DNA from 2 places in the Acinetobacter sp. ANC_7655 genome. Region 1 is predicted to be linked to the other one. Evidence: predicted binding sites of a transcription regulator. Region 1 holds the regulator's gene; the other holds the start of a gene.
What was found. The regulator PhoB, encoded in region 1, activates phosphate uptake and scavenging genes when phosphate is short. The targets are predictions, from matches to a motif close to TGTCATNAANCTGTCATAA.
Positions count from the first base shown of each region.

Region 2: AC1M9N_RS05425 (inorganic phosphate transporter) is a predicted target of PhoB. The motif match lies at 2,826-2,844, and genes of this name have one in related genera.

Region 1 is NZ_JBWYJB010000002.1:172,926-189,033, reverse strand. Features, by position in the region: gene thiL (thiamine-phosphate kinase) at 1-300, opposite strand, end outside; gene nusB (transcription antitermination factor NusB) at 313-762, opposite strand; gene ribH (6,7-dimethyl-8-ribityllumazine synthase) at 766-1,236, opposite strand; gene ribBA (bifunctional 3,4-dihydroxy-2-butanone-4-phosphate synthase/GTP cyclohydrolase II) at 1,261-2,382, opposite strand; gene AC1M9N_RS04875 (hypothetical protein) at 2,667-3,938, opposite strand; gene serB (phosphoserine phosphatase SerB) at 4,016-5,236, shown strand; gene aciT (ciprofloxacin tolerance protein AciT) at 5,650-5,964, shown strand; gene AC1M9N_RS04860 (SCP-2 sterol transfer family protein) at 6,155-6,634, shown strand; gene dtd (D-aminoacyl-tRNA deacylase) at 6,727-7,167, opposite strand; gene AC1M9N_RS04850 (catalase) at 7,401-8,915, shown strand; gene AC1M9N_RS04845 (ankyrin repeat domain-containing protein) at 9,055-9,558, shown strand; gene pncB (nicotinate phosphoribosyltransferase) at 9,672-10,874, shown strand; gene AC1M9N_RS04835 (sulfurtransferase) at 10,986-11,834, shown strand; gene asd (archaetidylserine decarboxylase) at 11,831-12,679, shown strand; gene phoR (phosphate regulon sensor histidine kinase PhoR) at 12,721-14,082, opposite strand; gene phoB (phosphate regulon transcriptional regulator PhoB) at 14,093-14,803, opposite strand; gene AC1M9N_RS04815 (TetR/AcrR family transcriptional regulator) at 15,031-15,717, opposite strand; gene AC1M9N_RS04810 (SDR family NAD(P)-dependent oxidoreductase) at 15,916-16,108, shown strand, end outside.
Region 2 is NZ_JBWYJB010000003.1:23,942-40,049, reverse strand. Features, by position in the region: gene AC1M9N_RS05430 (hypothetical protein) at 1-856, shown strand, start outside; gene AC1M9N_RS05425 (inorganic phosphate transporter) at 930-2,552, opposite strand; gene metH (methionine synthase) at 3,011-6,697, shown strand; gene AC1M9N_RS05415 (P-loop ATPase, Sll1717 family) at 6,775-9,120, opposite strand; gene dhaK (dihydroxyacetone kinase subunit DhaK) at 9,373-11,103, shown strand; gene AC1M9N_RS05405 (cold shock domain-containing protein) at 11,176-11,469, opposite strand; gene AC1M9N_RS05400 (glutaminase) at 11,540-12,799, opposite strand; gene AC1M9N_RS05395 (GGDEF domain-containing protein) at 12,841-14,061, opposite strand; gene AC1M9N_RS05390 (GGDEF domain-containing protein) at 14,286-15,473, opposite strand; gene def (peptide deformylase) at 15,503-15,991, opposite strand.

The sequences.
Region 1 (16,108 bases):
ACTAAACCCTTTTAGCCAGTGATGATCAATTTGGGGTAGGCTCAATGCCAAGAGAATGCTTTGAGGTTTTGCACCCATGGCTGCAATGTCTGAAAGATTCACAGCTACAGATTTCCATCCAATCGCATGGGGATCTGTATCGATGGGGAAATGTCGACCAGCAACGAGGGTATCGGCACAAATGACCAATTGTTGCTGTGGAGGCGGGGTGAGCAGGGCTGAGTCATCACCGACACCTAGATCGACTGAAGAATAACTCGGTCGATTGAAATAGGTGTCAATAATAGAAAACTCAGCCATTTCAACAACAACTTATTTTGCTTGTTGCTTTTCTGCTTCACGTAGGCTTTGTGCTAAACGGTCTAATACACCATTGATGTATTTGTGACTATCTGCACCGCCGAAGTGTTTAGCCAATTCAATTGCTTCATCGAGAACGACGCGATATGGAATTTCAAGATGCTCTTTCAATTCATACGCGCCAAGACGCAAAGTAGCTAATTCAACGCCGTCCAGTGCCGAGATCTCACGATCTAGTACTGGAATTAATAACGCATCCAATGCTTCATGATTTGCAATCACTTGTGTGAGCAACTCGTGATAATAGCTGAGATCCACTTTATGCATGGCATTTTCAGCACGTGTACGTGCTTCAATTTCATGCACAGGGTTGTGGCTCATTTGCCATTCATAAATCCCTTGTACAGCAAAACGACGTGCTTTGCGTTTAGCTGCATAAGTAGCTTGGAGTGTCTGCGACATGCTTTAGATCGCCTTTAGCAAGTTAACCATTTCAATTGCAGTCAAGGCAGCTTCGCCACCTTTATTACCTGCTTTTGTACCTGAACGCTCGATGGCTTGTTCAATGCTGTCTGTGGTCAATACGCCATTGATCACAGGTAAACCAGCTTCTAAACCAACAACACCAAGGCCTTTTGCACATTCACCAGCAACAAAGTCAAAGTGAGGAGTGCTACCGCGAATAACTGCACCAAGTGCAATTACCGCATCAAACTTACCAGAATTTGCGAGTTTTTTCGCCACAACCGGAAGTTCCCAAGCGCCTGGCGCGTGAACGACAGTGATATTATCGTCTTTAACACCATGTCGATGCAATGTATCAATTGCACCTTCTAATAAATGTTCAACAACAAAGCTGTTAAAACGACCAACTAGAATCGCGTAACGATCTTCGCTCGCGAGATGTAATAAACCTTCAATACGGCGAATCGCCATAGCAACCTCGATATTTAATAAGAGTTATGAATGAGAGCTCTGATCAGCTGTGATGTATTCGACCACTTCTAAATTAAAGCCAGACAATGCATTGAAGCGTAAAGGTGAGCTCAGGAGCTTCATTTTCTGTACGCCTAAATCACGTAAAATTTGTGCACCCACACCAATAGTTTGGTATTGCTGAGATAAGGCAGCATTTGACTTGGCTGGTTTTGGCGCAGTTAATGCTTCTAATGCTGGACCTAAATCAGACGGCTGACGTTGTCCAATCCATACCAAGACACCACGATCGCTTTGAGCAATTTCTTTTAAAGCACGATCTAAGTTCCAAGCTGCTTCACCATCTTGCTTATTAAGTTTTAATAAGTCTCGCGCTGGATTGAAGCCATGAACGCGAACAGTCGTCACACCTTCTTCAGGTTGACCTTTAACCAATGCCAAATGAATATCAGGATTCCCGACTTCACGATAACGGTAAAGATCAAAAGTACCATACTCGGTATCGAGTTTTTGTTGATCCAAACGCTCTACCGTTTGTTCATTGGTCATGCGGTAGTGAATAAGATCAGCAATTGTACCAATTTTTAGACCGTGTTTTTCAGCAAAAATTTCAAGGTCAGCACGACGGGCCATAGTCCCGTCTTCATTGATAATTTCACAAATCACAGAAGCTGGTTCAAGACCTGCAAGACGAGCTAAATCACAACCTGCTTCGGTATGACCTGCACGATGGAGCACACCACCTGGTTGTGCCATGAGTGGAAAAATATGGCCTGGCTGAACGATATCTGCTGGTTTTGCATGTGCCGCAACTGCTGTTTGAATCGTGTGCGCACGTTCTGCTGGAGAAATACCTGTAGAAATGCCATTTGCAGCTTCAATAGAAAGCGTGAAGTTTGTCCCGTGTTGAGCGCCATTCGCATCAACCATTAACGGTAAATTTAATTGTTTGCAGCGTTCACGACTTAACGTTAAGCAAACCAAGCCACGAGCATGCGTGATCATGAAATTAATGTCTTCAGGTCGTACGTGCGTTGCAGCAATAACGAGGTCGCCTTCATTTTCACGATCTTCATCATCCATCAGGATGACCATTTTTCCTGCACGGATATCTGCTACAAGTTCTTCTACAGTATTGAGCGACATCAACCTTCACCTTTTTGTTATGTCATTCTGACATTTGAATAAATTTGTTGCGCCATAGTCTAACGCTTTTTTAGCCAGTTTGCCTATGCTTATGACTGTACCATTCAACACAGTCCAACATACACCTTCATAGCACATTGAAAAGAGAGATAAAATTACCAAAAGAGCAATTTTGTATACAAACTAGACGCTTAGTCTAACTTTTCAGGACTGTGAGCTTTTAAAAAGAAAAACCAGATTTAACTTAGCATCAAATCTGGTTTACTTATTAAAATTTAATCTAATTAAGAGCTGATTGTACGATCCGTCGAGGAGCTTTGGGCTTTGCCTTTCAAAATCTCAGTACGGATATTTTGTGCGAGTTCGGCACAGGCTTCGTTCATACCATTAATCATGAAAGCGTGACGTGTTAACACACTGGTTGGATTCGGCATCGGAACCAATTGATAGCATTCACCAATATGCTTTAACTGATCGTGGGTCAAATATAGCGCCATTTCTTTCGCAATCAGGTGATGTGTGAGTCTTTCCGCCGCTTGTACTGAATCGAGTTGCATTGCCTCCACTGGTGCGGTTACTGCACAACGTGTTTGCAATACGAACCGTTTATCTTCACGGTAACGTTTATAGAGTACTTCTGACAATAATTGAAACACCGAACCAATCATTAAGATGCAAGCAATCGAGTTATTCTTGAGTGAAGAAATACTGATGACAGCGCCTTGTTGATCAAAACTACGATTCACAACGATATCATCAACATTCAAATGATAATGCGCTGTACACAGTTCGATGCTCTTATTTAAGAAAATTTGACATAAATTAAAATAAGGTAAAGAGACAGATTTGTTGACCGTATTAATTAATTGTTTCGGATCATAAAATTGGATATTCAGTGATAAAGCATCCTGATCTAACTGCAGAGTCGGTACTTTTGGCGTAATTGCAGCTTGTTCTTTATTTTGCTCTGGCGTATGAGGTTGTTTAGGCTGACTCTTTTCCAGTTCTAATGCTTCAGTGAGCAGCTTGATCTCATGACGTAAACGGGACTCATTATTTAATCTCGCAAGATATTCGCTACGCGTAGGGCGAGCAATGGCACGATAAGCCAACCATAATAAGCCATGAATAAAGAGTGACGAGAGGATCGCCAGCCATTGTGTTCTTAATATTTCACCGATACTTGGTTTAACCAATGTGATTTCCACACTGCCAATTTTCTTTTCATTTTGTAGTGCATCTCGAACGAAGATTTCACCCTGACGCGTCTTAGACAAGCCTGCAGTTGCGAGAACTTGATCTCCTGTGCCAAGAATACGTATATATGCAACACTTGGATTCGTTGCATAGCGGTTGGCTAATAATGCAAGAGATACAGTATTGGCAGGTTCAAGTTCAGTTAAGCTATCTGCGACCAGTTGAGTCGTCATTAGCAAACCTTGGCTTGCACGGTTTTCATTTAATTGATGTGTCGTTGCAATAACCAATAAAAAGGTATGCAAGGCAAAACTTACAATCAGCAGGCTAGCAAATAGCCCTTGTCTAGGCGCATTCAACGTAAACTTCCAAAGAAAATTAATTCAATTTCGATTATGATTCTTACAATATTCGTAGCTCAGACCCGAGTCAATTCATGCGAGAAATCATTCTTATTTCATTTTTAGGACCTGACCAACCGAATCAGTTTACTCGATTGATGCAGGTGTTGTCCGTACATTCTTTGCAAATTTTAGATGTAGGACAAGCAGTTATCCATAACCAATTGACTCTCGGCATCGTGGTTGCTTCCGAAGACCAGACAGCAACGGCTTTGGCCATGAAAGATATTCTGATTTTAGCACACGATATTGGTCTTACTGTGCGCTTTAAACCGATCGATTCAGAAGATTATGAGCAATGGGTGAAAGAGGGTGGACGTACACGATATATCGTGACGGCATTGGCACCTGAACTTACTGCAGCACATTTGCAAGCAGTGACTAATATTGTTTCAAGTCAAGGGTTTAATATTGAAACAGTCACTCGTTTGTCTGGTCGCCCAACGTTGAATCATTTTGAAAATGAACCAAAACGTGCTTGTGTGCAATTTGGTTTGAGCGGTCAGATGTTAGATGCTGCAACGATGCGAGCGGCATGTTTAAGTTTATCAAATGACCTTAGTGTCGATGTTGCAGTACAAGAAGACACGCCGTACCGTCGTAATCGTCGTTTAGTTTGCTTTGATATGGATTCAACGCTGATCGAACAAGAAGTGATTGATGAGCTTGCAATTGAAGCAGGTGTCGGTGCACAAGTCGCAGAAATTACTGAGCGTGCTATGCAAGGTGAGCTGGACTTTCAGAGCAGTTTCCGTGCGCGTGTGGCGCTACTGAAAGGTATGGATGCTTCTGTATTGCCTAAAATTGCAGAACGTTTAACGATTACTGAAGGTGCAGAACGTCTTATTTCAACCCTGAAATCTTTGGGTTATCGTACGGCTATTTTATCTGGTGGCTTCCAATACTTCGCTGAATATTTACAAGCAAAACTTGGGATTGATGAAGTTCATGCCAATATCTTGGATGTTCAAGATGGGCAGGTCACTGGCGAAGTTAAAGGGCATATTGTGGATGGCGCTCGTAAAGCATTTTTATTAGGCCAAATTGCGGATGAAATGGGCATTTCACTTGAGCAAACGATTGCAGTAGGTGATGGTGCGAATGATTTGCCAATGCTCTCTATAGCGGGCTTGGGCGTTGCATTCCGTGCTAAACCATTGGTGCGTCAAAATGCAAATCAAGCCATCTCAAGTGTTGGTTTGGATGGTGTTCTGTACCTGTTAGGTGTACATGATAAAGATTTAAGTCGAGCTTAAAATCAAAAAAAGCTTATTAAAAAGGCGACCAAATGGTCGCTTTTTTTTATCTAAGTGAATCATTCTTAGACAAATTTTAATCAGCTAAGTTCAGACGAAAAAACAGATGGTCATCATCGAAAAAAAGATGTTTTTGACAAAAAATTACGAGGTATTTTTTTGTAATGACACGCCAAGTTTGACTGATTCTGACTCTATGAAAAATGTCTAATCTTAAAAAATGTAATGACAAAAGAATGTTGCGACAATATGTGTCGCTTACAAAAGCATCAGGTCTTTTTTTCTGAAAAAAACTCACCATAATGCTTTCATAGACGCCAACAAGACCATTGAAGAAAGTGAAGCGTTATTTAATTTGTTGTGAAACACCATTAGGCAGTATTTGAAACATCTAAATTTTGACGGAGATTTTTATGGTCACTTTAACTTTTGCAACGATACTCGGATTTGCTCTGATCGCTGTAGCATTGGCGGCCGTATTCTTTTCACCTTATCGTCATTGGCTAGGGTTTATGTTGGCGGGTATGGTCTTCTGGGGTTTACTTGAAGGTATTCGTTATAGTGTCCAACACGTATTTGACATGTCTTTGGCATATAGTTATTTAACAGCGATTAGCTTAGCCATGGTGGCTTTAACGGCTTTCCTACTTCGCGAAGATAGTCGTGCGCAAAAGGCTTTAGAAAATCGTCGTTATATTGAACATACTCCTGTATATGAGGACGATTAAATCCTACTCATGACAAATGATATGTAGACCAAAACTGCGTGGTAACAATTTTATATTTAAAGGTGTATCAAAATGATATACCTTTTTTTTGCCTATACGTTTTGTTTAACAAAGCTGCATTTCCTTACTTATAAGATATGCTAGGATGAATCAATTATTTTTGATATTAAAAAAACGGACTTAAATTGTCATGAAACTATCTTCAATACCTGTTGTGAAATTACCTATCGTTGATGCAAGCACAGATCCACTAGACCTTTTGGTGTTAGGTTTGGCGTTGCGTATGAAACAATTGTCACGTACGAGTCCAAAATTTATTGAGTTAATTCATGATCGTCAGTTCCGTATTCAAATTGGTACAGATCTCGGTGTTGCACGTCAGATTTTAGTCAACAATGGTCAGATTGATTCTGTTTCAGGTGATGCAGAGAAAGCAGATTTCGTACTTCAGTTTGCTGATAGCGAGCAAGGTGTTAAAACCCTGATGAAAGGTGATCCAACTGCATTCATGACGGGTATGCAAAATGGCAGTATTAAAATGGAAGGTGATTTCAGCTTATTGGTATGGTTTAACCAAGTCGCTAAATTAATTCCACCAAAAATTCCTAAACCTGTAAAAGAAAAAATACAATTTGCTCGTCAATTTATTAAAGAAAAGACAGGTAAGTAATACAGCACCTAAATACGGACTTTTCTCGTTTTGATTCTAGAGATGAGTATTGAAATGCAAGAAAAAAAGCCCTCATCAGAGGGCTTTTCTAGTCATTCAGCTTCAAGATTAAAGGTTACCGGACCATCATTGATGAGATGTACTTTCATATCCGCTGCAAAGATTCCTGTTTGTACATGTTCAAACTGAGATTTTGCGTATTCAACTAACTGTTCATACAGTTCTTTTGCTTCGAGAGGCGGCATTGCAGGGCCGAAGTCAGGACGCAAACCTTTTTGGGTTTGTGCCATCAGGGTAAATTGCGAGACTAATAATAATCCGCCTCCGGCTTGGCTAAGATTCCAACCCATTTTTCCTTGGTCATCATCAAAAAAACGGTATTTTAAAATCTTATCGATGAGCTTCTTACCTTTTTCAAAGTTATCTTCTTTGCCAATACCAATAAAAACTAAAATCCCTTTTTCGATTTGACCAGTAATCTCACCATCCACAACGACTTTCGCTTCAAGGACGCGTTGGAGTAAAGCACGCATAATTCAACCAAGTTTGATGTTTTTTAATTCAAATGAATTGTATCAAATTGGAAAAAAGAAAAGGGATAAAGTCGTCATCTATCCTAATAACTCATTGATAAAAAAATAATTAATTGGAGTATATACTTTTGATCTAATAAAGCGATTGAAATAATAAAAATTAACCTTTTTACCAATTTTGTTAAAGAAGGTAATTTACGCGTGCAGGAAAGGTAAATTTGAGAGAGAAAACGATGTTTAAGCGTTCAATGTTGGTTGCAATGCTTGCAACTGCGACAGCAGCATCAGCTGCACCATTGACAAAAGATAACGGCGCACCAGTGGGTGATAACCAAAATTCAATCACTGCAGGTCCAAATGGTTCTGTATTATTACAAGATGTACAGTTGATTCAAAAACTTCAACGTTTCGGTCGTGAGCGTATCCCTGAGCGTGTTGTACACGCACGTGGTACGGGAGCTTATGGTGAATTCGTTGCAACTAAAGATTTATCAGATCTTACTATTGCTTCACTTTTCAAAGCAGGTACGAAAACTCCAGTATTCTTACGCTTCTCTACAGTAATTCATGGTAAGCATTCTCCAGAAACTTTACGTGACCCACATGGCTTCGCAATTAAGTTTTATACTCAAGAAGGTAACTGGGATTTAGTTGGTAACCAAACGCCTGTATTCTTCATTCGTGATGCGATCAAGTTCCCAGACTTCATCCACGCAATGAAACCAAGCCCAATTGACAACGTTCAAGACGCTAATCGCGTATTTGACTTCTTGTCTAGCCAGCCATGGGCAACAAATATGTTGACTTATGTATATGGTAACCAAGGTGTTCCTACGAGCTACCGTGAACAAGACGGTTTCGGTGTACATGCATTTAAATTGTACAACGACAAAGGCGAATATAAATACGTTAAATTTAACTTCCGTTCTAAGCAAGGTGTTAAAGGTCTAAACGTTAAAGAAGCTGCTGAATTACAAGGTAAAGACTTCAACCACTTAACGAATGATCTTTATAAGAACATCAATGCGGGCAATTTCCCGAAATGGGATCTTTATATCCAAGTATTGGATCCTAAAGATTTGAATAGCTTCGATTTCGATCCACTTGATCCAACTAAAATCTGGCCTACTGATTTAGTACCAGAAACAAAAGTAGGTACGTTAACGCTTAACCGTATGCCTAAAAACTTCTTCCAAGAAACGGAACAAGTGGCAATGGCTCCGGGTAACTTAGTACCAGGTATCGAGCCATCAGAAGACCGCTTACTTCAAGGTCGTATCTTCTCTTACTCTGATACACAAATGTACCGTTTGGGTGCAAATCACCAGCAAATTCCAGTAAACCGTCCATTGGTAAATGTGAACAACAATAACCAAGATGGTTATATGAATGTTGGTGCAACTTCATCTAACGTGAACTATGAACCAAGTCGTATTGAACCAAAACCATCTACAGCGAAAGCTCGTGCTGTTGAAACTCCACTTTCTGGCACAGTTCAGCAACGTGGTGTGAAAGAGCAAAACTTTAAGCAAGCGGGTGATTTATACCGTTCATACTCTGCTAAAGAGAAATCTGACCTCATTATGAACTTAGCAGCTGATCTTGGTAACGTAAAAGATTCAGAAACTAAACACATCATGTTGTCTTATTTCTATAAAGCAGATGCGGATTACGGCACACGTATGACTAAAGCTGTAAACGGTAACTTAGCGACTGTTAAAGCGAAAGCGGCAGCTTTAAAAGACTAATCAAGATTAGTCCTTGAATTGGTGATTAGGGTCTAAGGTGTCACCTCAAAAAAGTCCTGTAAAACTCAATTCCTTTCCTGCAACCCTAGGGGAGTTTTACAGGCACTCGTTATCGAATTTAAACTCAGGTGAGGGAAGAATGAAAAATATTGTATATAGTTTATTAATCGCTTTACTGAGTTTAAGTTCAGTAATGCTTCACGCTCAAACGACGTCTGTCAGTAGCTCACAACAATCAGATCAGAAAGAAGTGATTGACTTATTTTTTGCAGCAGCGAAAACAGGAAACAAAGAAGTTATTCATGAATTTTTGAAACATGGGTTTCCAGTCAATATTAAAAACCATGCTGGTTTTACACCATTAATGATGGCGACCTACTATGGTCATCAAGATATTGTAACGACTCTATTGGAAAACGGCGCAGACCGCTGTGCTCGTGATAATAAGGGTAATACAGCTTTGATGGGTGCTATCTTTAAGCTTGAATGGTCGATTGCCAAACAATTACGCCAGGTCGATTGTGATGCTCAAGCAAAACAGACAGGACACAAGACCACAGAAGAATTCGCAAAAGTTATTGGGCAAGATAAAGCATTGAAAGCTTTGACTGAGTCATATAGTCAAGACAATGCAAAAAAATAATCAGTTTAAGTTTTAGTAATTAGTCGAATAATCTTCGACAATTACTAAAACGAGCTATGAATTGCAACAAAATGTGCTTTAATGCAATAAGTTGCTAAAAACTGAAAAATAATATGTCTGCCATTATTCAATCCTTACTTGATACTGACTTGTATAAATTCACGATGTTACAAGTGGTATTACATCAATTTCCTCAAACGGATAGTGTCTATCAATTTCGTTGTCGTAACCTTGAAGATACAGCCTATCCACTCGTGGATATATTAGAGGAACTGAACGAACAGTTAGATTTACTGTGTCAGCTCAAATTTAAAGAAGATGAATTACAATATTTAAGAAGTTTACGCTTTATTAAAAGTGATTTTGTAGACTATTTAGAATTATTCCAACTTAAGCGCCGCTTTATTAAAGCCAGTATCGATGATCAAGGTCGTTTAGATATTCGTATCGAAGGACCTATGGTTCAAGCAATGATGTTTGAAATTTTCGTGCTTGCAATCGTCAATGAACTCTATTTTCGTCGTATTCGCGATGAGCAGGTATTGGCAGAAGGAGAGCGCCGTCTTAAAGCTAAAATTGAATTGTTGAAACACTATGAAAGTAGTCAACAACCGAATGATCCACCATTTCTTGTTTCCGATTTTGGAACACGCCGTCGCTATAGTTTTGACTGGCAGAAACACGTGGTGGAAGAGTTTAATAAGGCTGCACCACATATTTTTCGTGGCACCAGTAATGTTTTATTGGCAAAGCAGTTGGGTATTACACCCATTGGTACGATGGCACATGAATTTTTACAAGCTTTCCAAGCACTTGATGTTCGCTTACGTGATTTCCAAAAAGCTGCACTTGAAACTTGGGTGCAGGAATATCGCGGAGATTTAGGCATTGCACTGACAGATGTTGTTGGTATGGATGCATTCCTAAGAGACTTTGATTTGTATTTTGCCAAACTATTTGATGGTCTACGACATGACAGTGGTGACCCATATGCGTGGGGCGATAAAGCCTACGCACATTATAAAAAGTTAAAAATTGACAGCAAAACTAAAATGCTCACTTTCAGTGATGGTCTAAACTTAGAGAAGGCATGGGATTTGCATCAATATTTTAAAGATCGTTTCCAAGTCAGTTTCGGGATTGGTACTAACCTCACCAATGATATGGGACAAACTGCTTTGAATATTGTTCTAAAGTTAGTCGAATGCAATGGTCAATCGGTAGCTAAACTCTCTGATAGTCCAGGAAAAACGATGACTGATAATGATACCTTCCTCGCATATTTGCGTCAGGTATTTGATGTTGAGTCTCCTTAATCATAATTTCCCTTTTCTGATTTTTTGCTAATACCATGCAAAAAATCAGAATAATTTTGAAAAAGTCTTGTGCTAAGATTTGAACAAGGCCAATAGAACTATTCAATAAATATGACCACTAACGCTTTTGATTTCGGTCTGCTCATTGAAGCAGAACAACTTGTTCCTCATTTAGGAAGTGAAAAGTTACGTATTGTTGATTTGACCCGAAGTTCGGTCTATGAGCAATTACATATTCCGCATGCTATACATCTGAAGCCAAAATTTTTAGTGCGCCAAGAGGAACAAGCTACGGGTTTATTGCCTGATGATGAAGGGCTTCAGCAGCTAGTCCAGATATTAAACATATCACCTGAGCATCATGTCGTGGTCTATGATGATGAAGGTGGGGCATGGGCTGGTCGACTGATATGGAATCTACACTGTATGGGTTTTTATAACACCAGTTTATTAAATGGTGGTATTCATGCATGGTTAGGCGCCAACTATCCTACTTCTTCAGAAGTTGAAGAGGTTCAGCCAGTCACATGTCTTTTTCAAGTTAAGATATCCAATGTTGATCAACACCGTATTGATTATTCAACTTTGATAAAAAAAATTGAAAATAAAACTTGCCAAGTATGGGATTGCCGAACGGCTGAGGAGTATACCGGGCAACGTCTCGCGGCACGTCGTGGGGGACATATTCCAACGGCTAGACATTTTGAGTGGAGTACTGCACTTAATCGTCAAAATCATTTAAAATTGCACCCCTTAGAACGCACGCAACAACGTTTAGAACAATTGGGCTTTCAATTTGATCAGCCAGTCGTCGTATATTGTCAGTCTCATCACCGTTCAGGTTTAGCTTACATTATTGGTCGATTACTGGGTTGGGATATCCAAGCTTATGATGGTGCGTGGAGCGAGTGGGGCAACCGCCTCGACAGTCCAATCATTACTGGAGAGTCACCTGAGTGAGTCTGACAAATTTAAAAAAGAAACTATTTATTCAAGCGCAGCAAATCGTCCCGCAACAAAAACTCAGCCGTTTGGTGGGTAAAGTCGCAGCCAGTGAAAACCCAGTATTAAAGAATGTTGTCATTCAAGCATTTAAAGCAAAATATGGCATTGATATGTCAATTGCTGAGCAACAAAATGCCTTGAAATTTAAATCCTTTAATGAGTTTTTCACTCGCTCTTTGAAAACAGGCGTTCGTTCAATTGATCCTAATCCTAAAAGTGTCGTGTCACCTGCAGACGGTGCAATTTCACAATTAGGTAAAATCAATGAGGGCGATATTTTTCAGGCAAAAGGTCAAAGCTTTTCAGTTGAAAAGTTAATTGGTGATCCTCAATTGGCAGCACCATTCAAAAATGGTGAATTTGCAACAGTGTACTTATCACCGCGTGATTATCATCGTGTGCATATGCCTTATTCTGGTACATTGACTGAAACTTTATATATTCCAGGTGAATTATTTTCAGTCAACCAAACTACAGCTGAAAATATTCCGGGTTTGTTTGCACGTAATGAACGAATGGTATGTTTATTCGATACTGATATTGGTCGTATGGCTGTTGTTTTAGTTGGCGCAATGATTGTTGCTGGAATTGAAACTGTTGCGACAGGTAAAGTAAAACCAACAGGTCGCTTAGAGCTGAACCATCATGCGATGAAACTTGAAAAAGGTGATGAGCTCGGACGTTTTTATTTGGGTTCAACGGCTGTAGTTTTGTTTGAGAAAGATAAAATGCAATGGGACCAAGCATTTAAGGCGAACTCAACTGTAGTAATGGGTGAAGCGTTGGGTCATCTTATTTGAGTATATCTTTTGAATAAGAAAAGCGCCTAAGGCGCTTTTTTTTATTCGTGCATTTTATACAAGCGTTCTTTGGGAAACACGGCAATAAATGTAGAGCCTTCGTTTTCTTTCGACTCGATTTCAATATGTGCGCCATGTTGCATAAGTACGTGCTTAACGATGGCAAGGCCTAAACCAGTACCACCTGTTTGACGACTGCGTGCACTATCCACACGATAAAAACGCTCAGTTAAACGCGGTAAGTGTTTTGGATCAATTCCAATACCAGTATCCTGAACAGAAAAATAGCCACGTTCTCCATCATCATGCCAGCCGATGGTGATGGTGCCACCTTTCGGGGTGTACTTTATGGCATTGGTAATTAAGTTGCTAAATGCACTCGCCAATTCCATATCTGAACCAATTAAGTCACAGTGGCTGTCTATATCAAGGTTAAGTGTATGACCATAATCAATATTGTAAGCTTGCGCATCATCAAACAGATGGTTCATTAAACTTGGCATTTCGATAATTTGATTTTTCGCAATTTGTTTTTCATTTTCTAAACGAGACAAAAGCAAAAGATCATTGACCAATGCATTCATGCGTTTAGTTTGCGATTGCATTTGTTCAAAGGCACGTTTCCAACGCGGATTGATATCTTCTTGATCTGTGAATGTTTCGATATACCCACTTAACACTGTGAGTGGTGTTCTTAATTCATGTGAAATATTGTCAACAAAATCTGAACGCATTTGCTCGAGATTTTTCATACGCGTAATGTCGTGCGCAACTAAGAGGCGACTTTCATTGCCAAAGCGAGTCAGTTTGATTTGCGCGTACTTATTATCATGGTTCACCAATTTAATTTTTACACCATCTGGTGCTTGATTGGTATTATGAAAATATTCAATAAAATCTGGCTGGCGAATAATCGTGAGCAGGTTGCGGCCACGATCAACAGCTTGAATGCCAAATAACTTTTCCGCAGCAGGATTCCACCATTCGATTTGATGGGAATCATCCGTAAGAATAATCGCTTCTGATAAAGCCACGAGAGAAGATTGAGTTCGATCGATCAGTCCAACCATTTCAGACTGAACAATACGTTCTTGGCGTTGAGCCCGATATACATTGAACAGTAATGCCCCCCAGATTCCATTTAAATTTGGTGGTACATCGTAAGGACGATTCGAAATCCAATCATTGACTAAATATAATGAGCGTAATTGGATACCAAAAAATATGAGACAGGCAATGCCTAAGCATATCCAAAGATAGCCAATCCCTAACCCGATACAGCCCGCAATAATCAGTAGAAATACCAGTAAACGTAAGTCTTGCTTGGCAAAAGTCCATAAACTGCTATATAGAAACTTTTGATGTTCACGTGCCAATTCTGGGACGGGGTAGGGTTCGTACATAAAATCTAAATTAACCTAAAGCAACATCAGCTCGTGTTGAAAAACGATAGCCAGTACCACGCACAGTTTGAACATAACGGTCTGCACCATAAGGTTCGAGCACCTTACGTAAGCGACGGATATGGACGTCGATGGTTCTGTCTTCAATATACACATTTCCACCCCATACCTGATCAAGTAATTGAGCACGGGTATAGGCACGTTCTGGATGAGTCATAAAGAATGCCAATAGACGATATTCTGTTGGCCCCATATCAAGAATATTTTGATTATAGCTGACACGTTGGCTTACTGGGTCAAGAATTAAGCCATTTGCATCAATGGTTTTTTCGCCATTTAACGCATTTGCACGTCTTAACACTGCTTTAATACGGGATACCAACTCACGTGTTGAAAATGGTTTCGTCATATAGTCATCTGCACCAGCATCAAGACCTTGAACTTTATGGTCTTCTTCGCCACGCGCAGTCAACATAATGACTGGAATTTCTGAAAGTGTTTCATCACGCTTAAGGCGACGACACAAATCTACGCCACTCACGCCACCCGGTAACATCCAGTCGAGTAGGATAAGCGCTGGACGTTGATCAACAATCATTTGATGTGCTTGTTTCGCATCTTCTGCTTCCAAGCATTGAAAGCCTGCCATATCTAAAGAAGTATGGATCATTTCCCGAATTGGGAGCTCGTCGTCGACAATTAAAATGTAGTCATCTTTCACAACGCAATATCCTATGATGAACGGTGAACCGTTTTATATTTATGACAGGCTTATTACAAAGATTAATTATGACAGTATCATTGCAAGATGGAAATCGAAGTTAAATATAGCAATGTTTTGTGACAATTAGGCTGAATTTTGTCTCATTGATATTTATTAATCTGAAATTAAATCAATATCTTAAATTTACTTACGATTTGTCACAATTTCTTCATCTTAATTTGATGCTACTTTTTCATTAGATCATTCAATAGGGCGAGAAAAACGGTTTTACATGCCTGAACGACCTCAGCACGTGGAAGTTTAAAACCACCTACTACCCAGCGAACAGCAACTTGAGTGACATAGCCATTTAGACCAGTTGCAATCAAGGAGATCTCTTTTTCAGTGAGATGGGTATGTGGCATCATTAATGTGACAAAGGCATGAATCATTCGGTCGAAACGGCCCATTGTTTCTTGAATGGTTGCATGATTATGAAGTTCTTGGACGAGCATTGCATCAATATAAATAATCCGAGCGGTACGCGGATCATCTTCTAAAAAACTAAAGAACGCATTTAGACCTGCATCAATCATGTTGAGAGGCTCAGGAGAGGCTTTCATAATAGCTTGCATTAATGTTTGTTGAAGCTTCTCAATCAGTTCTAAAAAGATCGTTTGGAATAAGTTTTCACTTTTCTTAAAAGATTCATAAAAGTAACGTTCAGTTAATTTCGCTTGTGTGCAAATATCTTTAACGGTTACTGAGAAAAAACCATGAGTTCCATATGCTTCAATACCCGCTTCAATAAGTTTCTCACGGCGTGCTTGTTTGCGTTCAGTTAAGGACATCCCTTTAAATTGACGCTCTTTTGCGGGAGGCTTTTCAATCGCTTGCTCGTGTTCTGATGGAGTGAGGTTCTCTGGGTTCATAGCAATTCGAGTCTTTTTATAAAAGTGTTATGCTGCGGTCAGTATAGAGTACTGATCAGCTAAAGATACTAAATTGGCCTATAGTAACAATAAAAATGGTCGATAGTTACATTGACAATAATAATTGTCAAAATTATAGTGAACATGAATGACCCAGATCAACGCTGTGGTGCATAAAAATCAAAAAAAGGATTCACAATGAAAAATTTTAAAAACAAAGTGGCTGCAATCACAGGTGCAGGTTCTGGTATTGGTCAACAACTTGCGGTGTTACTGGCCAAGCAAGGTTGTCATTTGTCTTTAAGTGACGTAAATGAAAAGGGCTTAGCAGAAACAGTTGAACTGACGAAGAATGCAAATGTACGAGTCACAACCAAGAAAGTAGATGTTG
Region 2 (16,108 bases), on a different contig from region 1:
AATAGATTCATCTGCATCTATACGTGAAGCTGCAGAGCGTTTAGGCGTTAACTTATTAACAGATACCCCTGAGATTGCACATTGGCTCACCCAGTTTGATCAAGACTTAGATCTTGCCGCGATTGCGTATTTAGATGGCGAAAAGCACGTTCGTGTTTCTATGGCGATGGACAACATTATGCAACATGTCAGCCAACAAAAATCCAATACCAGTTTAATGTATATGTGTACGCCCACCGACGTCTACGCTGTACCACAGGAAGTTATTCAAGGTGGATTAGATAAGTTTAAATCACGCTCTAAACTTGAAAATATTCTGTCCAAGAGTATTTCGACTGTCTCTCGTGATTATTTTTTCAAACAAAATGAAGAACGCTTATTCCAATGTCATGATAAACAGTATGGGATCTGCGACTGTCTTGTGGTTGAACAAGGTCCAAATTATGCGTTGGCGAAAAGGATTCAACAATGGCGCGCTACGTTAGCACGGTCACAAGGTCAACGTGTCAGCATTAATATTGCTCCATCGACCACTACACATTCGGTAACCAAAAACCCATTATTAAAAGCTGCTTTCAATGGTGCCAATTTGTTTGATGTTGAAGCATTTGAACCCGCGACGACCAATGCGATTATGGCTGCGTTGTGGATTCATGATTTGAGAAACCCACAGTCGGTTGCCAATCCTGACATCGCCCTCAATCATCCATTAGACTTAATCATGCATGGTGCTAATCATGGTGGATTATGGCGTGTAGCATATCTCGCACGCACCGCCCTACCATTTGCCGCATTATATGGTTTTGCTGAAGAAAAACTCCCCTTGAAAAAACTTTTGTCTAAATTCCAAAAATAAGCGACATAAACAATTGATCATAAAAAAGCGCTGATTGTTCAGCGCTTTTTTAGTCTTTAAGTATTGATTTCAATCAGGTGAACTGAAGGAACAACCAGAATAAACCACCTGACAAACAAATTGTTGCTGGCAGTGTGAAAATCCACGCTGATAAGATTGTGCGAACCATTTGGAAGTTTAAGCCCGACTTATTCGCAACCATCGTACCTGCTACAGCAGAGTTTAAAACGTGTGTTGTTGACACTGGCATACCAAAGCCATCAGCAGCAGCAATCGTTGACATTGCAACTAACTCTGCAGACATCCCCTGACCATAAGTCATGTGTTGTTTACCAATACGCTCACCAACAGTAACAACAATACGTTTCCAGCCTACCATCGTCCCTAGACCTAATGCCAATGCAGTCGCAACTTTCACCCATGTTGGGATGTATTGAAGGAATGAATCTAAGTTATCACGGTAGTTGTCCACTGTTTTTTCTTGCGCTTCAGTCATGGCAGGTAAAGCTTCTGCTTTATCTAAACGCTTGAATGCAGTCGTGCTGAGGTACATATCATTACGGAATTCAGCTACTTGATCTTCAGGAACATCTTTAATGGATGTGTAGCTTCCTACTTTTTCACCTAAATGATCCGTTAAACTTGCCAAAGCTGGCACAACTTCAGGTGTGATTTCTTTGGTTTGGATATATGACGTGATAATTTGACGCGCTTTTTCATCTGGAATATCTTGGTGATTTGGATAAATCAAATCAGCAGTTTGAGCAGATAACTGACCAAACGTTTGGATATGTTGTTGATCTAGACTCTTGTTTAAAGAGTATGCCAATGGCACGATCCCGATCAGAATCAACATAATCAGACCCATACCTTTTTGACCATCATTTGAGCCGTGTGCAAAACTTACACCGGTACACGTGAAAATCAAAATGGCACGAATAAGTGGCGGCGGCGGTTTATTCCCTTCTGGTGGTTGGAATAATTCCACTTGTTTCTTAAAGATTTTTTTAACCAATAAGAACAATACAGCCGCAAATGCAAAACCGATTAATGGTGAGAATAAAAGTGCTTTACCCACTTTCATCACCTGTTCCATGTCTACACCTGACGCACCATTACCTGCGTTTAAGATGTAGTTCATGATGCCCACACCTAAAATCGAACCAATCAGTGTATGAGAGCTAGAAGCAGGGATACCGAGGAACCAAGTTCCTAAGTTCCATACGATTGCGGCAATCAACATGGCAAAGACCATGGCAAAACCAGCACCTGAACCGACGTTCATAATCAATTCAACAGGCAATAGCGCGATAATACCGTAGGCAACTGCACCACTTGCGACCATTACGCCAAGGAAGTTACAGAAGCCTGCCCACATTACAGCGACAGGTGCAGATAAAGCGTTGGTATAAATGACCGTTGCCACAGCATTGGCCGTGTCATGGAAACCGTTAACGAACTCGAAACCCAATGCGATAAACAATGCCGTGGCCAACATGATCACAGCATAAAGATTTAAAGCAGGCACATGAGATAAATCAGCAGCCAACTGAAAACCAATGTAAATCAAGGTTGAAACAATCAGTGTAAGGAACACTGGCATAAAGAATTTCGGCGTTGGCACGTGAACATTCGTCGACTGCATAGGCGTTGACGATTGTGCTGAATCTGAAACTGGAGTTTGATTAGAATTCATGCAAGCAGAGAAAGAGGATAAATATCCCCTCTATTGTTCAATTTAATTATTACAATTATATGACAAAGAGCTGTCATATAAGTCATCCAAATGACACTTATTTAAGAAAATTAAACTTTAAAAACTAATAATATTCAAAATTTAACAATAATAATCATATAGTTAATACAAAAACCTCGTCTTTAATCTTTATTTCAATCGGTGAATAAATAGATGAAATAAAGATGACATCACTGTCACATTTGTTACAACGGCAATTATTATTACATTAGATTATGACAACATGATGAAATATAGACAGTTTCAGTTTTGATAGGTTGGTCATCGTAGTCGATGGATGAAATTCATCCTTAATTTTTTGGGAATAGGTTCATAAATTTTTATTTATCAGAAAAGTGGACGTAACTCTGCTAAAATATTGCACCATTATTTGTGCAGATTTTTGTGAGAGTCATTTGATGTCTACCCTCGCCACCTTAAAAGCGCTTCTTGCCAAACGTATCCTGATTATTGATGGTGCAATGGGTACCATGATCCAACGCCACAAATTGGAAGAAGCTGATTACCGTGGTGAACGTTTTGAGGATTGGGCCTACGACCTTAAGGGTAATAACGACTTATTGGTTCTAACTCAGCCACAGATTATTCAAGGCATTCATGAAGCTTATCTTGAAGCTGGTGCAGATATTATTGAAACTAACTCGTTCAATGGAACACGTGTTTCAATGTCTGACTACCATATGGAAGATTTGGTTCCTGAGATTAACCGTGAAGCAGCTCGAATTGCCAAAGAAGCATGTAAAAAATACTCAACACCTGAAAAACCACGTTTTGTCGCGGGCGTATTAGGACCAACGTCACGTACCACTTCAATTTCACCAAATGTAAATGATCCGGCATTCCGTAACATCACCTTTGATGAGTTAAAAGTTAACTACATTGAAGCGACTAAGGCATTGATTGAAGGTGGTGCAGATATCATCTTGATTGAAACGGTCTTCGATACCCTAAATGCCAAAGCTGCGATCTTTGCAGTGAAAGAAGTTTTTAAAGAAATTGGTTACGAACTGCCAATTATGATTTCGGGCACCATTACCGATGCATCTGGGCGTACACTCACAGGTCAAACCGCAGAAGCATTCTGGAACTCAATGCGCCATGCAGAGCCTTTATCGATTGGCTTTAACTGTGCACTGGGTGCAGATGCGATGCGTCCACACGTCAAAACCGTGTCTGACGTTGCGGATACTTTTGTTTCAGCGCATCCAAACGCAGGCTTACCAAATGCCTTCGGTGGTTATGATGAAACTCCTGAAGAAACTGCAGCATTTATTAAAGAATTTGCTGAAAGTGGCTTAATTAACATTACGGGTGGTTGTTGTGGTACGACGCCGGATCATATTCGTGCGATTGCGCAAGCGGTTGAAGGTATTGCACCGCGTCAAATCCCTGAAATTGAACCTGCATGTCGTTTAAGTGGTTTAGAGCCATTTAACATTACTAAAGATTCATTGTTTGTGAACGTCGGTGAACGTACCAACGTGACAGGTTCTAAAAAATTCTTACGCCTGATTAAAGAAGGTAACTTCACTGAAGCTTTAGATGTTGCTCGCCAACAAGTTGAAGCCGGTGCGCAAATCATCGACATCAACATGGATGAAGGGATGCTGGATTCGCAAGAAGCGATGGTGCATTTCCTGAATCTGATCGCGTCTGAGCCTGATATTTCACGTGTGCCAATCATGCTTGACTCTTCTAAATGGGAGATCATTGAAGCAGGTTTGAAATGCGTCCAAGGTAAAGCGGTTGTAAACTCAATTTCCTTAAAAGAAGGTTATGACGAGTTTGTCGAACGTGCTCGCCTCTGCCGTCAGTACGGTGCGGCAGTCATTGTCATGGCGTTTGATGAAAATGGTCAAGCGGATACAGCTGAACGTAAAAAGGAAATCTGTAAGCGCTCTTACGATGTCTTAGTCAACGAAGTGGGTTTCCCATCTGAAGATATTATTTTTGACCCGAACGTGTTTGCGGTCGCAACAGGTATTGAAGAACACAACAACTACGGTGTGGACTTCATTGAAGCAACCGGTTGGATTAAACAAAACCTGCCAAATGCGATGGTGTCAGGCGGGATCTCAAACGTATCGTTCTCATTCCGTGGTAATGAACCTGTTCGTGAAGCGATCCATGCGGTGTTCTTGTATCACGGCATTCAACAAGGCTTAACCATGGGGATCGTCAACGCAGGTCAGCTTGCAATTTATGATGATATCGATGCTGAGCTAAAAGAAGCTGTTGAAGATGTGGTCTTAAACCGTAACCAAGGTGCGAGCGGTCAAGAAGCGACTGAAAAATTACTCGCTGTTGCGGAAAAATACCGTGGTCAAGCGGGTGCGCAAAAGGCTGAAGAAAACCTTGAATGGCGTAATGAACCTGTAGAAAAACGTCTTGAATACGCGTTGGTTAAAGGTATTACGACTTATATTGATGAAGATACCGAAGAAGCGCGTTTAAAATCTGCACGTCCTTTAGATGTCATTGAAGGGCCACTTATGGCAGGTATGAACGTGGTGGGTGACCTGTTCGGTGCCGGCAAAATGTTCTTACCACAAGTGGTGAAATCTGCACGTGTGATGAAACAAGCCGTGGCTTGGTTGAACCCATTTATTGAAGCAGAAAAAACCCAAGGCGAAGCCAAAGGTAAAATCTTGCTTGCAACAGTAAAAGGCGACGTACACGACATCGGTAAAAACATCGTGGGTGTGGTACTGGGCTGTAACGGTTATGACATCGTTGACCTTGGCGTGATGGTACCGTGTGAGAAAATTCTACAAACTGCGATTGATGAGAAAGTTGATATCATCGGTTTGTCAGGTTTGATCACACCGTCATTGGATGAAATGGTCTTTGTTGCCAAAGAAATGCAACGTAAAGGTTTTAACATTCCATTGATGATTGGTGGTGCAACAACATCGAAAGCGCATACTGCCGTGAAAATTGCGCCGCAATATCACAATGATGGTGTGTACTACACGGCTGATGCTTCACGTGCGGTGGGTGTTGCAACACAGCTTTTATCTACTGATATGAAGCCTCAATTGGCAGCTGACTATGCTGCGGATTATGAAAAAATCCGTACGCGTCTTGCCAACAAACAACCGAAAGCAGCAAAACTTTCTTATGCTGAATCGGTTGAAAATGGTTTCAAGATTGACTTTGAAAAGCATGCACCTGTAAAACCAAACTTCATTGGTTCGCAAACATTCACCAACTATCCACTCGAAGCTTTAGTTGAATACTTCGACTGGACACCATTCTTTATTTCTTGGAGTTTGGCGGGTAAATACCCGAAAATCCTTGAAGATGAAGTCGTCGGTGAAGCAGCACGTGATTTGTTTGAACAAGCACAAGCGATGCTCAAAGACATCATCGAAAATAAACGTTTCGATGCACGCGCTACTTTTAGTCTTTACCCTGCCAACCGTGTTGCAGCAGACACTGTTGCGGTAACTGATGAAAATGGCAATGTGACGCATACCTTTGAGCATATTCGTCAGCAGTCTGACAAAGTGACAGGCAAAGCGAATTTCTCACTGGCTGACTTTGTAGCGCCGAAAGACGTGGCGCAAGATTATTTGGGTGGTTTCACTGTATCGATCTTTGGTGCGGAAGAACTTTCGCAAGAATACAAAGCCAAAGGTGATGACTATAACGCGATTATGGTTCAAGCCTTGGGTGACCGTTTTGCAGAAGCATTTGCTGAACACTTGCACCAACGTATTCGTAAAGAGTTCTGGGGCTACCAAGCCGATGAACAGCTTTCGAATGAAGAGTTGATCAAAGAGAAGTATGTGGGTATTCGTCCTGCACCGGGCTACCCTGCTTGTCCTGAACATTCTGAAAAAGCGCCATTGTTTGACTGGTTAGGTACGACTGATAAGATCGGAACTTACTTAACCAGTAGCTTTGCAATGTGGCCGCCTTCATCAGTCAGCGGTTTCTACTATGCAAACCCTGAAACTGAATACTTTAACGTGGGTAAAATCTCTGGCGATCAGTTGGAAGATTATGCGAAACGTAAAGGTTGGACACTGGAAGAGGCGAAACGTTGGTTAGCACCGAATTTGGATGATTCAGTAGTGTAATCCCCCTCGATCCCCCTTTTTCAAAGGGGGAAGAATCTAATTATCGAATTAAAAATCCCCTCGAGTGAGGGGGTTTTTTATGCAGCTAAATCTTTATCTATTTCTATCATTAATGAATCCCAGAATGCTGGATTAACAATATAATTCATATTATGAATTTTAGTTTTGATAAATCCTTCCATTAATTTCATATTGTAATTAAAGTGATAAATAAATTTAATTTCACGATTATCTAAATATATTCCAATAAACCCATACCATAATAAAATTTTTATAATCTCATCAGGGTTCATCAAAGCTAAATTCTCATCACCTTTAATAATATTTATAAGCTCATCTGAAGATAGTAAAGATTTGACTCCAATGAAACTATAAAGAATATTGTTAAGATCGCTATTAATATCATTTAGTTCGTAACTAATATCAGTTAATAAATCTGTAGAGTATGCTTTCATTCCTTTAGAAATATCATCTTCAGTAATTTGAGGATGATTAAGGTTTACTGCGAAACTCTTACATTGATTAATTAAATTTAGTAAAAATCGAGGACGCATTAATGATCGCTCAATTAAATACTGTGAAGTTTCTTCACCTTTATAATGGCTTATGAAAATTCGTTTCCATGCTTGTTCAAATGAAAAATCAGGGCTGAAGCCTTCATTTGCGACTATCCTTAATCGAACCATCTCACGAAGCAAATCAGTATCAGTCCAATCTAGAAGCACATTCCCCTCTTTTCCTCTATCAGCAGTATGCTGAACTAAAAGTTCATAAACATCATTTCTTAAGAAGATAATAATGTTAATTTCAGTATTAACATGAGAGAACTGTCTTTGTATTTTTTTTGTGCAATCTATTAATGCCCTTACAATCAGTAAATCTTCTTTTTGCAAGCCAGAAGTTGGCCATCCTTTATCAATATTATCAATTAATAACCATACATGCCTTTTATATTTAAGATAGTTCTTTAACTGGTCCGTAATGGCTTTAATATCATGCTTGTATAACAATTCTGTTAATTCTGGGGATGAAAGTCTAACTCCTGAATTTTCCCCATACTTCTCAAAATAATCTGAAGAAATTCTTGTCATTAAAGTTGACATTCGTTCAGAAAAGTCACCTTCTGTATCATAGCCTTCAGCTCTATATAACTCAGATATTTGACGATACGGTTGATATAAATTTTCGTTATGTATATGCAACTCTTTATCATTACTAAGTATTTTATTACATAATTCTAGAAGCAACACATATTCCCAAAATGCCATAATTGTGTGTTGGAAAGTCCCTTCCTGAAGAAAGCCTAATATTTGTTCTTTGAATTTTACAAATTTATAGCCTTCAGGTTTTAAATCTAGAACTAAATTTTGATTTGATGATCTTTCCCTATCCCTAATTTGCAAAAAAATTGCTGATTTACCTGAGCCTTTTCTACCTACAACCAAATTGGCTTCACCACGAACTGCTTTGAGATATTGCTCAGTTTTTAAATAATATTTTTGAAGACTTCGCATTTCATTTTCTGCGGAAGTTGATCCTAAATCTATTTTTTGTAATTCCGTAGTATATTCATTGTTTAGGTATTCATTTTCTTCTTGAAAATAAGCCGCAACAGAAGCAGCAAAATCTGCCATTACATCGTTAATATCATCTAATTTATAACAGTATTTAATGAAATCACGATAATCAAGGGGGGCGGCATCTTGCCCCATCTGAATTAAGATATGAGGTTTTTCAAGCCCTTTTGCTAAACCTGCAATAAAAGAAGATCTAATATTATGAATTTTTGAATCTTCGATATGGCTGGATAAAATAGGAATTACAATTCCCATTGATTCTGATACTTGATGTATAGCTTCGTGGGCAGATAAACGTGGCTGTTCTGAAGGATCAAAAGTTCTAAAAATATATCTAGATTTTTTAATTCTTGACTCTATACGAGTAATCCAATCTGTTTTGTGTTTACTTAAAACAAAATAAACGGGAGCTTGTTTGTTGAGTTTTTTTTCTAAAAAAATTGGATCATTGAAAGAACCTGATTTTAAGAAACCAGCTAGTTGTTGAGTATTAGAATATTCATTATAGCCTAGAGTATCAAATATCCCTACATCATGAATTTTAGGATGATCTTCCAAAATTGCAGAATTTTTTGTTAATAAAATTCTTTTACCTTTACCGATTGCATAGCCAATTTCATAAGTCACATTCAAATTAAGAACACTTATATCTGCTATTAGAAAGTCTGCCTCATCAATACCATTTAGTACTTCATTCGCAATAAAGTGCCCCACTATGTCCATGTGTTTCCAAGTTTTAATCACTATTTCTTGATTACATCTATTAGCCATAGTTACTGCTGATTCGATAGAATCACCAATTTCGCTCGGAGTAGCACAATAAGCATAGAATCCAATTTTTTTCATTTTAACTTTCTGAATTGTTTATAATTACTTCAATACTAATTAAAGGTTGTTATATATACAATACTGCTCAATCAATAAAAATTCGTTAATTTACCTCTTTTATCATATAACTTCTTAGCTCTATCTAAACCGCCCCTTTTCTAACCACCAAACCGCAAATCATCCGTTTTAACATTTTTAGATCAGCAAATGTTTCAAGTTTAGTGAATAATTAATACTTATTAATGAAATTACCAAAAGTTTGATATTTCCATGAAAAAACTCATCAACCACCCTGAAAACTTGGTTGTCGACATGTGCAAAGGCTTTGTCTTGGCACACCCAGAACTTGCATTCACTGAGTCTCACAAAATCATTTCAAGAAAAGAAAAACACAATAATGTTGCTCTCATCAGTGGTGGCGGTAGCGGGCATGAACCTGCACATGCAGGCTTTGTCGGTCAAGGCATGTTAGATGCGGCCGTATGTGGCGATGTCTTTGCATCACCTTCACAAATTCAGGTCTATAAAGCATTGCAGCACGTCGCAACTGACAAAGGCGTGCTAATGATCATCAAAAATTATTCTGGTGATATGATGAATTTCCAGAACGGTGCAGCTTTAGCAACTGAAGACGGAATTCAAGTCGACTTTGTGAAAGTTGCAGATGACATTGCGGTTAAAGATAGTTTATATACAGTCGGTCGTCGTGGTGTCGCAGGCACAGTCTTTGTTCATAAGATTGCAGGCGCAGCAGCATCTAAAGGCTTAGAATTAGGTGAAGTTAAAACAGTCGCTCAAAAAGCGGCTGACAATGTCATCAGTTTAGGTTTTGCCTATAGCTCATGTACTGTTCCTGCTAAAGGTACACCAACCTTCACGCTTGCTGATGATGAAATGGAATACGGCGTGGGTATTCACGGTGAACCGGGCATCCGTCGTGAAAAAATCTTGCCGGCAAAAGAACTGGCACAACGTATGGTCGATGATCTGTTTTTAGATCGCCCAGACATGAAAGAAGTCGCAGTTTTGATCAATGGCTTTGGCTCAACGCCAATGCAAGAACTGTATCTGTTTAACCATGATGTATGCACACACCTTGCGCGTAAAGGCATCAAAATTTACCGTACTTTTGTCGGCAACTACATGACCAGTATCGACATGAATGGCGCATCCATTTCATTACTTGAATTGGATGATGAACTCAAAACATACTTAGATGCAGAAGCCAGCACCCCTGCCTTTAAACTTGATGGTTCACCTGCTTTAGCCATTGAGTTTGCGATAAAAGATACGGCTACCCAACATCAAGGCAACAGCCAAGTTGAAACTGCAGCAGAACATGCTGAAATTCAAAATGAGCAATTTACCATTGAAAACATGCGCTATGTGGTCGATGTGATGGCAGCATGTATCATCAAAAATGAAGTGCCATTTTGTGAGTTAGACGCACACGCAGGTGACGGCGACTTCGGCATGAGTGTGGCTAAAGGCTTTAAACAACTCAAGAAAGAATGGCAAAGCTTGATCCAAGCGAAGCATATGGATGAATTCTTGCTCAATAGCTCCATGATCATTATGGAACATTGTGGCGGTGCTTCGGGTCCCATCTGGGGTTCTGCATTCCGCGCTGCAAGTAAAGCCATTCAAGGTAAAACCACGTTAAGCGTGGCGGATTTTGCCGATATGCTGCAAGCCGCAGTAAAAGGTATTCAAACCACAGGCGAACGTTCATTTGGACGTGGCGCGGTAGTGGGAGATAAAACTCTCATTGATGCGCTCGTGCCATGCGCAGATTCATGGTCTGCCAACACAGACAAAAGCTTTAAGGAAAACTTTATCTTAGGTGCTCAAGCTGCTGTTCAAGGCGCAGAATCGACCAAAGAGATTGTTGCACGTATGGGTCGTGCAGGTACTGTCGGCGATCGTAGCTTAGGCTATCCTGATGCAGGTGCATATGGTTTAGGCGTGATTTTTACCGATATTGCCGATCATCTAAAATAACATCTAAACATGACATAAATGATTGATTAGTTATGTAAAAAAGCCCTGATGATTCAGGGCTTTTTTTGCTTTTTATTTTTTAAAACTTGATAATAATGCGCTGGTAATCGCCTGATTATGTGATGCCACACGAGACTTCTTCGCTTTCGCTGACTGGTCAGCTACACGTTGAATTTTGACTGCTTTTAATTTACCTTGATTTTCAACAACCTGAAATTTGACTCGGTCATTGCGTTTTGGCTCACCTTCATCTGCAGGAAAGTCAGAAATGTGGAAAAAAATATCCTCACCTGCACCACCAATAAAACCAAAACCTTTATCGGCATGATAAATTTTAATTTTTCCTTGCTGGACTTCAGACTTCATAACATTCCCAAAAAACGGTATACAATTTTCAATATTATACACGCATCTTAAAGTGCATCATCTTTGCTGATCACTTTAAATAATTATGCAAATGCTGTTGGACAATGACGCGTTTGTGTCCTTTACTTTGTTGTTCCGATAACAATGATTCCGCATCTAAAACCACCACTTTGTGACCATCATCCTGTAGACGTTTCACACCTTCAAATAACATTCGAGCACCGACATCATGGATTAAAGTCAGATGTGTAAGATCAAGCACTACTTTATTTTTACCTACAGGCTCATTCTGTAACTCACGCAAGAACATTTCAGTCTCTGTAAATTGTAAGACACCACGTAGCTCATATACCACCATGCCATCATCATACTCACGGCGACTTTGGATAATGGTTTGTGCTGAAGGGGTTCCCTCCATCAAATGTAATCCCATATCACTTGATAGACGTTCAAAGATTTCCACACCTCGAACACTGTTGCCATGGCTGTCTAATTTAGGCGAAAAAACCGCAATCCCGACCTGACCTGGTAAGACACCAATAATCCCCCCTGCCACCCCACTTTTGGCAGGAATACCAACCGTGGTCAACCAATCTCCAGCTGCATCGTACATACCGCACGTCATCATAACGCTAAGTACCTGACGACATACCTGACGATCTAAAATACATTTTCCCGTAACAGGGTCTTTTCCACCATTCGCTAATACACTGCCCATTCGCGCTAAATCTTTCACGGTGACTTTAATCGCACACTGTAGAATATAACCATGAACAATATGCTCTGGGTCTTCTTCTAGCACGCCGACGGTACGCAACATATAGCCAATCGAAAGATTACGAAATGCTGTTTTGAGTTCAGATTGATAGACTTGCTCATCAAAGGTTAATTCACGCCCACACAGTTCACTCAAGAAACGTCGTAAATGTTCTGCACGAGAAACAGTCTTTTTATGAGGTAATAAAGAATGTGTCGTAATCGCACCCGAGTTAATCATTGGGTTCTTGGGAATCGATCGTTCTTTTTCTAATGAGATTTGATTAAATGCTTCCCCCGAAGGCTCAACACCAACTTTTTCTAATACCTGAGCCAAACCATGTTCTTGAATCGCTAACGCATAAGCAAATGGTTTAGACATTGATTGAATCGTGAACTCAACTTCATCATCCCCTGAGGAATAAATCGTACCATCAATGGTTGAAAGTGCTAAAGCGATACGATTTGGATTGGCAGCTGCCAGTTCTGGAATATAGTCAGCCAATGCTCCTTCGGTATTCGCATGACATTGGTCCAATACATGGGCAAGATAATCAGGTACAGGTGTCTTCATTTTTATTCTCTTGGTGATCAATGGAGACCCAAAATAAGATCTCAAATGTTAAATTCAGTTGTCGATATCGTGTCACATCTGACTTGATTACGGCCATTCTGCTTTGCAAGATATAGTGCTTTATCCGCTGCACTATAAATCCCTTGCTTTACTTCGTCTGTGTATAGATGTGGTAAATTTTGTGACATCGCCACGCCAAAGCTTGCGGTCACTTGAATAAAAGTCGCTGGGCTAATCTCAATTTTTTCACTTTCGATCGTTCGACGGCAGCGTTCTGCGATGATTAATGCTTCGTCGATATCACCATATGTAAGTACTAGAACAAACTCTTCACCACCGAGTCGTCCCACTATATCCTCTTCTCGTGTTTGCTGTTTTAAAATGAGAGCAATACGTTTAAGTACAAGATCACCAACATCATGACCATAATTGTCATTAATCTGCTTGAAGAAATCGAGATCTAAGATGATGAAAGCAAAGCTGCGATTTTGTTGAATTAACTTACTAATAAACTGATTGATGTAACGACGGTTATAGAGGTTGGTTAACGCATCTTTCTGACTTAGTACTTCAATCTTACGCTCACGTCGTCTCCACTGCGACAAGATCAACTCAAAAAATACTGCTGAGCACAACAGTATGGGTAAATATAGTACCGCCATACTTTTCAGCCAAAAAGGATTGGCATACAAATTAGATTGATTCAGTGCATCACTAAACAATGGTGCATAAGTCAGTTGACCATTGGCCGTCAGTACTGCCAACCACAAGATAATACAAGCAATAATAAAAGAGACGCTATAGATGATGCGCTGTTCATATACCACAAAACCAATTAATACAATATTGACCGTTCCCGCCATCACCGCAGGACTATAAATCCCAACCGTGTATCCTGAAAAAATGACAATCAATCCATAAAATAAGGGGATTAAATAGCCCAAGATTCGGCGAGCAGTAGCATTTTTACGAAGCATTAAAGCGATTATCAGAAAACACATGGTCAAAATCACTTGTAAACATGTGGTCAATGTCCGATGAGGATAATATTCTGGATCTAACCAAATTTGATATTCTGAATGGAAAGTTAGGTAGTACCACAACCAATGACCGATGAGCATCAACAGCCCAAATATAAGTAACAGAATCCCTTTATTAAAGTTGGACCAGTTAATAATAGAACGATCAGATTCTAACAAGACATATTTGATAGCTTGCAATAAACTGCGCTGTTGTTGTACTTCATTCTCTCGAGTCATCATCTAATTGTATTATCGAATATTCATATTTATTTTTATTAAAATTTGGATGTATTCAGCGATCATGTCAATGCGCTTTAAGCATTAAAAAGACTGCTTTATCGTTCAGATCAATTTATGGTATGAATTTGATGATCACTGACCAAAACAAAAGCATTGCTATAAAAAAACCTAAGCGTATGTTTCTCTATAGTTAGTAGTACCACAACCGAAATTGAATCATTCAACTAAGCTGACTGATATAACTGTACCTGATTTCGTCCGCTTTCTTTGGCAATATATAAAGCGTGATCTGCACAATGCGTAATGACATCTTGATCAGATAACTCATGGGATAATGCAATACCAAAGCTTGCCGTCACATTTAACGAGGTTCCATCATCCAGCACAATTGGCTGCTGTGCAATTGCGTTACGGCAACGTTCTGCAATATCAACCGCTTGATCACGACTGAGATTGTCTAGAATTAATATAAATTCTTCACCGCCATAACGTCCAACCGTATCACCAATTCGAACATGATATTCCAAACGCGTCGCCACCTGTTTCAGGACTTCATCTCCTGCTGCATGACCATATTGATCATTAATTTGTTTAAAATGATCCAAATCCAATAAGATCACAGCATAATCAGCACGATCCTGCTGAAAATGTGATAACACTTCATTGATTTGACGACGGTTATAAACGTTCGTCAGGGCATCAAATTTACTACTGGTTTCAAATTGTTTTTCACGACTGCGCCATTGAGTGAGTAAAATCTCAAAGAATAAAACACTCATAAGTAAAATGGGCACGTAGAGCTGTACCATGCTCATGACCCAAAAATCATTTTGGTAAACGATACTTTTATTCAACTCATCACTAAACATAGGTGCATAACGAATTCGATCGATATGCGTCAAGTAACACGTTAATAATGTGTATATCGTAATTGGAACTGCAATCCCATAAATAATTTTACGGCTATAAAATACCAACCCGACCAATACAATACTGATGAACCCTGCCATCGTTGCAGGGCTATAAATTCCAATCGAATACCCTGAATAAATCATGGTCATTCCAAAGAAACTAGGAGCAAAGTAAGCAATGAAGGTTTGAAACTTAGCGATATGCTGAAACTTGAAACAGCTCCAAAACAGGACAAGATAAATCACGGAGGTCACCAACAATTGGGTAACACGTAATTCAAAATAGTCAGGATTTAACCACTGTGCTTTTTCAGGGGTATAAAAAGCCACAATTAACCAGCGAGCGACCTCAAGTTGGCTTAGAATTCCAAAAAAGAGGATAAGCCGTCCCTTTTTAAAATCACTCCAATTGATCAGCATATTTTGAGGATCAAGGATGTACGTATTGGCCATACGATACAATCGCTTAATCATATGTTGAATCTTCCTGATTAACTTCATTCTGTCCTTTTATCTTTTATATTGTCTTTTTAAGCAGCGTGAACTCGCTCTAGAAACAAGATCCCATCAAGATGGTCAATTTCGTGTTGAATGATTCGTGCAGGGAATCCTGAAAAAGTCGCAGTAATTTCCTGTCCTTGCATATTACGATAACGGACACGGATTGATGAAGCTCGAGCTACTTCCGCACGTCGATTCTCTACACTTAAACATCCCTCTTCTCCTAAAACAACATGATCAGAACGCTCCAATATTTCAGGATTAATCATGTAAATAGGCTCCATCTCAGGCGCATCGGGATACCGTATATTGGGCTTTGAAGCGACGATAATAATCCTTTTAGAGACATAAACTTGTGGCGCAGCAATACCGACACCATTGCGCTGTTGCATCGTAAAATGCATTGCTTCAACCAGATGCGTTAACCAGCTACTACTAAACTCAAGCTCACTTACCGGCGATGCAATCAATTCAAGGATGACTTCACCTTTTTGAGCAACGGGTAGTATCGTCATAATACGTTCATCTCAATTATGATAAGAATTTGATCTTCATAATTTTTTAAATTTTAAATCAAATATTTGATTAATAGTCAACCAATCTTAAAGCATTTCAAGTTGAAGTAAAACTGATTT